Regions from separate parts of the Pseudomonas sp. NPDC089734 genome, predicted to be linked through region 2. Evidence: riboswitches for the same ligand, from Rfam matches in the RefSeq annotation. Region 2 holds a riboswitch; the other holds the start of a gene.
What was found. Region 2 has a riboswitch for cobalamin ahead of ACIPY9_RS08490 (ABC transporter substrate-binding protein). Riboswitches for the same ligand answer to the same signal wherever they lie in the genome.
Positions count from the first base shown of each region.

Region 1: linked by a shared signal. The riboswitch ahead of cobW (cobalamin biosynthesis protein CobW) and the one ahead of ACIPY9_RS08490 (ABC transporter substrate-binding protein) in region 2 are both predicted to bind cobalamin.

Region 1 is NZ_JBIVGV010000006.1:121,608-126,506, forward strand. Features, by position in the region: gene cobN (cobaltochelatase subunit CobN) at 1-1,327, opposite strand, end outside; gene cobW (cobalamin biosynthesis protein CobW) at 1,331-2,395, opposite strand; cobalamin riboswitch at 2,503-2,705, opposite strand; cobalamin riboswitch at 2,914-3,117, shown strand; gene ACIPY9_RS10000 (CbtB-domain containing protein) at 3,212-3,397, shown strand; gene ACIPY9_RS10005 (CbtA family protein) at 3,409-4,104, shown strand; gene ACIPY9_RS10010 (cobalamin biosynthesis protein) at 4,097-4,504, shown strand; gene cobM (precorrin-4 C(11)-methyltransferase) at 4,547-4,899, shown strand, end outside.
Region 2 is NZ_JBIVGV010000005.1:105,087-109,985, forward strand. Features, by position in the region: gene ACIPY9_RS08480 (ABC transporter ATP-binding protein) at 1-254, opposite strand, end outside; gene ACIPY9_RS08485 (FecCD family ABC transporter permease) at 251-1,273, opposite strand; gene ACIPY9_RS08490 (ABC transporter substrate-binding protein) at 1,270-2,283, opposite strand; cobalamin riboswitch at 2,417-2,632, opposite strand; gene ACIPY9_RS08495 (ABC transporter ATP-binding protein/permease) at 2,682-4,358, opposite strand; gene ACIPY9_RS08500 (insulinase family protein) at 4,355-4,899, opposite strand, start outside.

The sequences.
Region 1 (4,899 bases), on a different contig from region 2:
TGTCCAGATCGTTGGTGACACCGCCCAGCAACTGATGAATCAATGCCGTGCCGCTTTCGGGCAAGGGTGCCAGCGGATACCCCTCGGCCTGCATGGCGCGCAGGATATTCAGCGCCGCCGCCGGGGTGTCCAGCCCGACTCCGTTACCGATCCGGCCATCGCGGGTCGGGTAGTTGGCCAGAATCAGGGCCACGCGCTTGTCGGCATTGGGCAGGCGCGCCAGTTCGATCCAGCGCCGGGCCAGTTGCGCGACAAAGTCCATGCGCTCGGGATGGGCGCGATAGCACACCACATCCGACTGGCTGCGCTCACTGCGCCAGGCCAGATCCTTGAAACTGACGGGCCGACTGATGATTCGCCCGTCCAGCTCCGGCAAGGCGATGTGCATTGCCAGATCCCGCGCACCAAGGCCTTGCTCGCTGGCTTGCCAGCCGGGTTCGTTATCCTGGGCGCAAATGGCCTGAATCACCGGTACATTGCGACGAAACGGACGCAAATGTGGCGCTTCCGGGCTGGACTGGGCAAACCCCGTGGTGTTGAGGATCAGTTCGGCTTCGACCTCGTCCAGCCAGTCCTCGACCTTCGTCAGGCAACCCGGCTCCTTGAGGCTGGCCAGCGCAATGGGCAAGGGATTCAAGCCTTCGGCCTGCAAGCGCTCACAGAACACATCGATGAAACCGGTGTTGGCTGCCTGCAAGTGAGAGCGATAGAACAACAGCGCCACCACCGGCTGCCCGGCGCTCCAGTCGGCCTGCCAGTCCGCGAGTTCCGCACCCGGCTTCTGCGGATGGTAGATCGCCGTACGCGGCAAGGGCGCAGGTTCTGACCATGGGTAATCGCGCTCAAGCCAGGTACTGGCCAGACAGCGATACAGGTCCAGCGCATTTTGCAGACCGCCCTGACGCAGAAACTGCCAGAGCCGGTCCCGTGCGTCGGCAGGCACCGTGCTCAGATCGCTCAGTTCAGGGTCGGGACGGTCGTCGCCGGGCACCAGAATGACCTGCACGCCACGGGCCGCCAGTTCCATCAGGCGTTCGACGCCATAACGCCAGTAGCCGATGCCGCCGTGCAGGGAAATCAGAATGACTTTGGCGTGACGTAGCACGTCATCGACATACAGATCCACCGAGGCGTGGTTCTGCACCTGCATCGGGTTGGCCAGTCGCAGGCTCGGGTAATCTTCGGGCAACTGCTGCGCGGCCTCGGCCAGCAGCGCCAGACTCGAATCGCCGCTGCAGAGAATCACCAGCTCGGCCGGGGTCTGCCCCAGGTCGGCAATGCTATCGTCGGGTACGAAACCGCCCGGCTGGGTTCTCAGCAGGTGCATGGATCAACCGGCAATCGCAGCATTGAGCTGGGCTTCCAGCGCCGCGGCATCCAGTTCCTGGCCAATCAGCACCAGATTGGTGATGCGCTCTTCATCGGCACGCCATGCACGGTCGAAATGCTTGTCGAAACGTGTGCCCACACCCTGGATCAGCAGGCGCATCGGCTTGCCGGGAATCGCAGCGAAGCCCTTGACCCGCAGAATGCCGTGCTTCACCACCAGTTGCGTCAGGGCATCGAGCAGCAGGCTTTCATCGGCTTGCGGCAGTTTGATGGAAATCGAGTCGAAAGCATCATGATCGTGGTCGTCATGATCATCATCGTCGTGATGGTCATGGTGAGTCTTGCGACCATCGATATGCAGTTCCGACTCGGCACCGACGCCCAGCAGCACATTGATCGGCAGACGGCCGTTGCTGGCTTCGATGACCTTGACCGCTGGCGGCAGTTCTTCGGCCACTTCGGCGCGCACGGCTGCAAGGCCGTCGGCATCGATCATGTCGGCCTTGTTGAGGATCACCAGATCGGCGCTGGCCAGTTGATCAGCGAACAGTTCATGCAACGGGGATTCATGGTCCAGATTCGGGTCAAGCTTGCGCTGGGCATCCACCTGATCGGGGAACGCGGCGAAAGTGCCTGCCGCGACCGCCGGGCTGTCCACAACGGTAATTACCGCATCGACGGTGCAGGCATTGCGGATTTCCGGCCACTGGAAAGCCTGAACCAGCGGCTTCGGCAGTGCCAGCCCCGAAGTTTCGATCAGAATGTGGTCCAGGTCGCCGCGACGTGCCACCAGCTCGCGCATCACCGGGAAGAACTCTTCCTGCACCGTGCAGCACAGGCAGCCGTTGGCCAGCTCATAAACCCGGCCGGTCGCCTCCTCTTCAGTGCAGCCAATGGTGCATTGCTTGAGGATTTCGCCGTCGATGCCCAACTCACCGAACTCATTGACGATCACGGCGATACGACGCCCTTCGGCGTTATCGAGCATGTGGCGCAACAGCGTGGTTTTGCCCGAGCCCAGAAAGCCGGTGACGATGGTGACGGGAAGTTTGGCCAGTGTTTTCATCGGATGCCCTTTGGCAATACGGCGGGCAAGCAGGACGAGAGCCGGGCACAAGGCACGGATCGAATCGCCACCGGATCACCCCGCCCGGTTGTAGTGAGAATTCGTGGGCCTGTGGCCCGGTTCGAGGCAGGTCTCCTGGCTCACGGCGGCGTGTCGACAGCATGGCCGACCGGCATTCATCGCGCCTTCCCGCTTGCGCAGTGGCCGTGCGATAAAGATCACCGTTTACAGTTGCGGGGGCAGCTGCGGCTTGGACCGCATTCCCGTCTTAGGCTTTGTACGAAAAGTGGCTGTGCTCGGTGATGCTGCGTTAAAAACAGGCTCGGAATGCTCATTTACAACACGTAAACTCCGCTTCCTCGCCTGTTTTTGCCTTGCCTGACCTTAGCTCGCCGACTTTTCGTACAGAGCCTAGCTTTACCTTCTTCGCGGGTAAAGAACCTCAAGTGCGCAAGGCTACGCAGTGGTCGCAGGCAGGTCAATCGTTCAGATTGACGTTCAGTGGCCGCCCATGCTCTCCTACACAACTTGTTACGGGTGCCCCTCACGGGGTGAAACGGGAAACCGGTGCGCTCAGAACCCTGAGTCAGTCCGGTGCTGCCCCCGCAACGGTAAGCGAGAGAAGGCCAGAACCACTGTGCTGCGGCATGGGAAGGTGGCCTTGAAGGTGAACTCCACGCCCCTCGCGAGCCCGGAGACCGGCCCGCTACTGACTCAATGACAAACCCGCGGTGGGCGGGCGCAGTTGAAGCCTTCTGACCGTCGTCAGCAGGCTTTTGTGCGCATGGCCATCTGCAGAAACCAGAGGGAAGCGCCATGTCGACCATCAGCAGCAGCCATTCGGCCAGCACCACGTCCACCCAGACCCAACGCCTGACCGCCGCCCTCAGCGCCGCGATCCTTGGCGCCTGCCTGGTGTATTTCGCCGGTTTCTCGCACATTGCCGCCGTTCACAACGCCGCCCACGACACACGTCACAGCGCCGCCTTCCCCTGCCATTGAGACCTGACGCCATGTTCAAGCGAATCGCCCAGACGGCAGGCTTCACCGGCCTGTTGGCGGCCCTGCTGTTGACCCTGCTGCAAAGCTTCTGGGTCGCGCCCCTGATTCTTCAGGCTGAAACCTACGAAAAGGCTCCCGCCGAACATCTACACGAGCATGCCGAAGGCACCGCCGCGCACAGTCACGACGATGAAGCCTGGGAACCGGAAGATGGCTGGCAGCGCGTACTCTCCACCACCGGTGGCAATCTGGTGGTTGCCGTCGGCTTTGCCCTGATGCTGGCCGCCCTCTACACCCTGCGTGCGCCGGGCCGCACCTCTCAAGGCGCGCTCTGGGGGCTGGCCGGTTTTGCGGTATTCGTCCTGGCCCCTACGCTGGGCCTGCCACCCGAACTGCCCGGCACGGCAGCCGCCGACCTGAACCTGCGTCAATACTGGTGGATCGGCACGGCCGCCTCCACCGCCGCGGGTCTGGCCTTGCTGGTGTTCGGCCAGAACGGGCTGCTCAAGGTGCTGGGCGCAGCCATTCTTGTCGTACCTCATCTGATCGGCGCGCCACAGCCTGCAACCCATGAGAGCCTGGCTCCCGAAGCCCTGGAGTCGCAGTTCATCCTGGCGTCGCTGCTGACCAACGCACTGTTCTGGATTGCTCTGGGCCTGATCAGCGCCTGGTTGTTCCGTCGCAACAACACCGACCTGCATGCCTGAGTCTCTGGTAGCGGGGATCGGGTGCCAGCGTGGCTGTACAGCCACGCTGTTGCTGGAGCTGATCGAGCGCAGCTTGCAGGCCCATGGCCTGGATATCAGCGCCATCACCGCCCTCGCCTCCACTGATATCAAGCAGGACGAACCGGGCTTGCTGGAGCTGGCTGAAAGGCTGTCAGTCCCGCTGATCTTTTTCAGCGCCGACCAACTGGCAGCTTACGAACCTCAGCTCACTCATCGTTCGCCCAAGGCTTTCGAGCATACGGGTTGTTACGGCGTTGCTGAAAGTGCGGCCCTGGCGCTGGCCAGCCAACCGGGCAAAGGCCCGGCCACCCTGGTGATTTCACGCCAGAAAAGCCCACAAGCGACATTTGCCTTGGCATCCGGCCCTGCTCCGGGTTGATAATCCGCCGCTCATTCACCGCGCCCGACACTGGAGAACCCATTGACCGTCTTTTTCATCGGTGCAGGTCCTGGCGACCCGGAGCTGATTACCGTTAAAGGCCAGCGACTGATCCATTCCTGCCCGGTCATTATTTATGCTGGCTCATTGGTTCCAGTGGCCGTTCTGGAAGGCAATCGGGCCGTTCAAGTGGTCAATAGTGCCGAGTTGCACCTGGAACAGATCATCGCCTTGATGAAATCTGCTCATGCACAAGGCCAGGATGTGGCCCGCGTCCACTCCGGCGACCCGAGCCTGTATGGCGCCATCGGTGAGCAGATTCGCTGCCTGCGCGAACTGGGTATTCCCTTTGAAATCATCCCCGGTGTGACTGCCACTGCCGCCTGTGCGGCGCT
Region 2 (4,899 bases):
GCGATATCGCGCCGCTTCATGCCTGTCAGCGCCTGACCATTGAGCTGCACCTGCCCGCTGGTGGGCATCTGGATACCGGAGAGCAACTTGAGCAGGGTCGATTTCCCTGAACCGTTTGGGCCGACAATGCCCAGGGTTTCACCCGGAACGATGCTCAGGTCCACACCCTGAAGCAGGGTTTTGCCCTTGACCGAGTAGCCCAGGCCGGAGCACGTCAGAGTGGCCACATCGGCGACAGGCGAGAACGCGTTCATCGTGAGGTTTTCCCCCTGACGAGAATCAGTGCGAAGACCGGTGCTCCGATCAGGGCCGTGATGACCCCTATGGGGACTGTCTGGCCCTTGATGAGGGTTCGGGAAAGCACATCGGCGGCCACCAGGAACAGCGCGCCACTCAGTGCGCTGAAGGGTATGAGTCGCGCATGCCGCACCCCGACGATCATGCGTACGGCGTGGGGAATCACCAGCCCGACAAAACCGATGGAGCCGACGATGGACACCATCACTGCGGTGACCAGTGCCGCCGAGGCAATCAGCATGACCTGTACCTGCCTTACCGGAATGCCGAGTGAAGCGGCCGAGTCGCTGCCGAATGTGAAAGCATCCAGCGAGCGTCGGTGCCACAGGCAGACCAGCAGCCCGATCAGCACCACCGGCACGGCCAGCCACACCGAATGCCAGCGGACGCCGCTGAGGTTGCCCAGCAGCCAGAACATGATGCCGCGGGCCTGTTCGGAACTGGCCGACTTGGTGATGAGAAACGACGTCAGTGCATTGAACAGTTGCGATCCGGCGATGCCGGCCAGAATGATGTGCCCGGCGGTGGTCGAGCCGTGGGAGGAGCGGGCGAGCAGGGCGACCAGCGAGAAGGCCGCCAGGGCGCCGACGAAAGCACCTGCCGACATGGAAATGGCCCCGGCACCCAACCCGAGGATGGCCACCAGCACAGCACCGGTCGAGGCGCCCGCCGAAATGCCCAGCAGATAAGGGTCGGCCAACGGGTTGCGCAGCAGCGATTGCAGCACCACTCCGGAAATGGCCAGCCCCGCGCCACAGGCGGCGGCCACGATGGCGCGCGTCAGGCGGTAGTTCCAGACAATGCCTTCATCGATCGGATCGAGCACATACCCGGCTGCCCAGAGTTTGTTCGCCAACACCTGGAAAACCACGGGCAGGCTGATGCTGGTTTCACCGATGGCCGCACCGGCGACAATGGCCAGCAACAGCACTGCCGAAACCCAGAGTGTGTGAATGAGCGCCGTGGTCAGTCTCATTGCGCGGCGTTGTAGCGATTGGCCGCTTCGGCCAGCTCTTCGATACCCGTGAACAGGCGGATGCTGGCCTGCATGGCATCGGCGTCGATGATCACGATACGGTCATGCTTGACTGCATCCATGTTGCGGGTCACCGGGTCGGACTTGAGGAATTCGAGTTTCCTGCGATAGTCGTCGGCCGGGAAGCGGCGACGGTCCATGCGCGCAATCACCAGAATGTCCGGGTTGGCCTTGGCAATGGTTTCCCAGCCCACGGTCGGCCATTCCTCATCGGATTCGACGATGTTGCGCATGCCCAGGTTATTGAGCATGAAGTCCGGAATACCCTTGCGACCGGCCACATAAGGGTCGATATCGATATCGGCGCTGGAGAACCAGAACACGGCGGACACATCACGGGCCTTGTTCTGCTTCACGTTCGCCACCGCATGGGCCAGACGATTGCGCAGTTGTGCAACCAGTTGCTGGCCGCGATCCTGCACATCGAATATCTGCGCGAGCTGTTCGATGCTCTTGTAGATGGTGTCGATGCGAAAAGGCTCCAGACGCGTGCCGTCAGCGCCGACCAGATTGTCCTTGCCTTCACAGTCGGACGGCATGATGTAGGTAGGGATCTTCAAGTCATGAAACTGTTCGCGGGTGCCGACCACACCCTGGGCTCCGACCATCCATTCCAGCTGGACGGCGACCAGTTCCGGGCGCTTGCCGATGACGGCCTCGAAGCTGGGGTCGTTGTCCGCCAGACGTTCGACCTTGTCGTTCTGAGCCTTGAACTGAGGCAGTACATCGTTGAACCACAACGACGTGCCCACCAGCCTGTCGCCCAGACCCAGTTCGTAAAGCATTTCAGTGCCGGACTGGCCAATGGTCACGGCCCTTTGCGGAGCCTGCGCAAAGGTCAGCTTCAGACCACAGTTCTCGACCGTCAGCGGGTATTGAGTGGGCGCGGCCAGCGTCAGGGTGGACAGGCTCAGACCGGCAATGAGTGCGGCAAGGCGAGGCAGTGACATGTAATGCGATCTCCGTTTCGTACGTGCAAGGTGCAATGTACAGACAGGAAACACATCCTCGGCACTGCGCTGGGAAGCAGGGCAAGGTCGCCGTGGACCGGCGTGCGGATGTCCTTCCCGGACACCCCGCCGGTCAGTGAATATGCAGGTCGGCAGGTCTCCTGACTGGCATGTCATGGTCATTCAGCCAATCTGGCTTGCCCCGGCCTTCCCGGAAATACCCAGTGGCCATGATGGAGCTGACTCGATGCCTACAGTTGCGGGGGCAGTTTCGTTTGAGCCCCGTGTATGACGGGGCTCTCGAATTCCCTGTTAGTTCCTCTCGGAAACCGACGGGGCGCGATGGTAAACGATAAGGGGGGCAGTGGCTAATGCTTTGCGCGAAGCCTGCCCCCCGGTCATGCCGTGGCTGCGGAGTGAGTGGCGGGCTGCAGATTCAGTGTCCGCTGGAACAGACCGGCCACGCTGGTTTGATGGCTGATACCGATCACCAGGGTATCGGGCAGCTCCTCCCGAATGACCTTGAGCAACTGGCAGGCGCTCTGGTCATCCAGCTGGTTGGTCGCTTCGTCCAGATACAGCGTCTGTGGCGCATACAGCAGGGCACGGGCCAGGCCCAGACGCTGTTGTTCACCGCCGGACAGCTCGCGGGTCCATTCGGTCTGATGGTCCAGACGATGTTCCAGCTTCGACAGCCCGACCCGGTGCAGCACTTGAACGAGGCGTGCATCGGACGGGCATTCGGTGGCCGGATAAGTCAGCAACTGGCGCAGTGGCATTTCGGGAAGATAAGGCTGTTGCGGAATCAGCAGGCTCGATCCGCCGGGCAACGCCCAGTCGCCTCGATAGTAGGGCCACAAACCTTGCAACGTGCGCAACAGGGTGGATTTCCCCAGGCCGCTACGGCCTTCGATACGCAGCCATTCGCCCGTGTGGACGCTGGCATTGATGTTGTCGAGCAGCACACTGCCATCTGGCCGGTGGATTTGCAGACCCTCTATTCGCAGTGCTGCGGTGCGCTCGATATCCCGAACCTGGCCGCGAGTGGCCTCGATGGCCTGCTGGAACTGACCGAGACGCTCCACGGTAGCGCTCCAGGCGGCAAGCCGTGGATAGACGTCGATGAACCAGCTGAGCGAGCCTTGAACCGCGGTAAAGGCACTGCGGATCTGCATCAGACCACCGAGGGTAATGGTCTTGGCAAGAAAGGCGGGCAGGGCGGCGAAGACCGGGATGATGCGGCTGACCCGGTCGTAGCTCACGGTGAAGAACTGCAACTTGCGCATGCGCTCCATCAACTGCCACCAGTTGCTTGCAATGTGCTCGAAGCGTTCGCCCAGCTGCCGTTTTTCGGCCGCTTCGCCGCCATACAGTGCAATCTGTTCGGCGTGGTCGCGTTTGCGCAGCAGGCTGGCACGGAAGTCCGCTTCATAACGCTGTTGCTGGAAGTTCAACGGTTGCAGGGGGCTACCGAGAAAGTGTGTGAAGGCGGTGCCCAGTGCGGTGTAGAGCACGGCAGCCCACAGCAGATAGCCGTGGATCGTGACGTCATGGCCCAGCACCTGGAAATTCAGGACACCCGAGAGGTTCCACAACACCCCCGCGAATGCCAGCACCTGAGCCAGGTTGATGATGAACGAGGCCAGCAGTTCGACACTGCGATCCACCAGCAGATCCACGTCCTCGGCAATCCGTTGGTCCGGGTTGTCCGGTTCTCCGGTCAGCCCCAGACGGTAATAGGCCTGGCCCTGCATCCAGGCCTCGATGGTGGTTTTCGTCATCGCTCTGCGCCAGCGCAGCACCAGCGCCTTGCGCAGCCATTCCAGGTAGACAACGATCACCACGTAACCGGCGATGTACAGGCAATACTGGCCCATCAGGGAATAGAGCGCTTCGGTCTTGAACTCGCCCAGGGTGTCGTAGAACGTCTTGCTCCAGGCGTTGATCCAGACGTTGATCTGCACCACCAGCAAGCCCATGCCGATCACGCTGAGGAGCAACACCCAGGACAGCCATTGCCTGCGGTCCAGCCAGTAAGGGCTGGCCAGGGCGTAGAAGGTTCTCAGGGTTTTCATTGTCCGGCTACCACGCTTTTCGGTACGGGCAACAGGCGCAACTGGACCAGGTTCTGCGGATCGAACAGTTCACCGGCCAGACGCTTGAGTGCCGGAACCGTCAGGGCTTGCGTCAATTGCTGTTGCTGGCTCAGGTAGCGTGGGTCCCCCCAGTAACGATCACTGAGAATCAGACGGCGCATCTGGGTCTGCGGATCGTCGCGGCGCAGTTTTTCCTGGTGAATCAGCGTTTTTCGGGCTGCAAGAATGTCTTTTTCACTGATGGTTTTCGGCAGTGTGGCGAGCGTGCTTCTGGCAAGCTGCCAGAGCTCTTCCACACGGGCCGGGTCGCTGCTGAAGTTCAGGCGGCTTTCGATGCGCTGGGTCTGCTGGTTGAGCATGCTGTCGAATGTCAGTCGATAGACCCCCGATGCTTCTCCGCGCAACTGCTCCTTGAGGGCCTTGAGCGCAATGTCCTTCAGGGTGGAAACACGGGCGGCATCCTCGGGTGTCCAGGCGCGAGGGTGATAGCTGAAGGCATACAGCATGGCGCGTGGTTCGA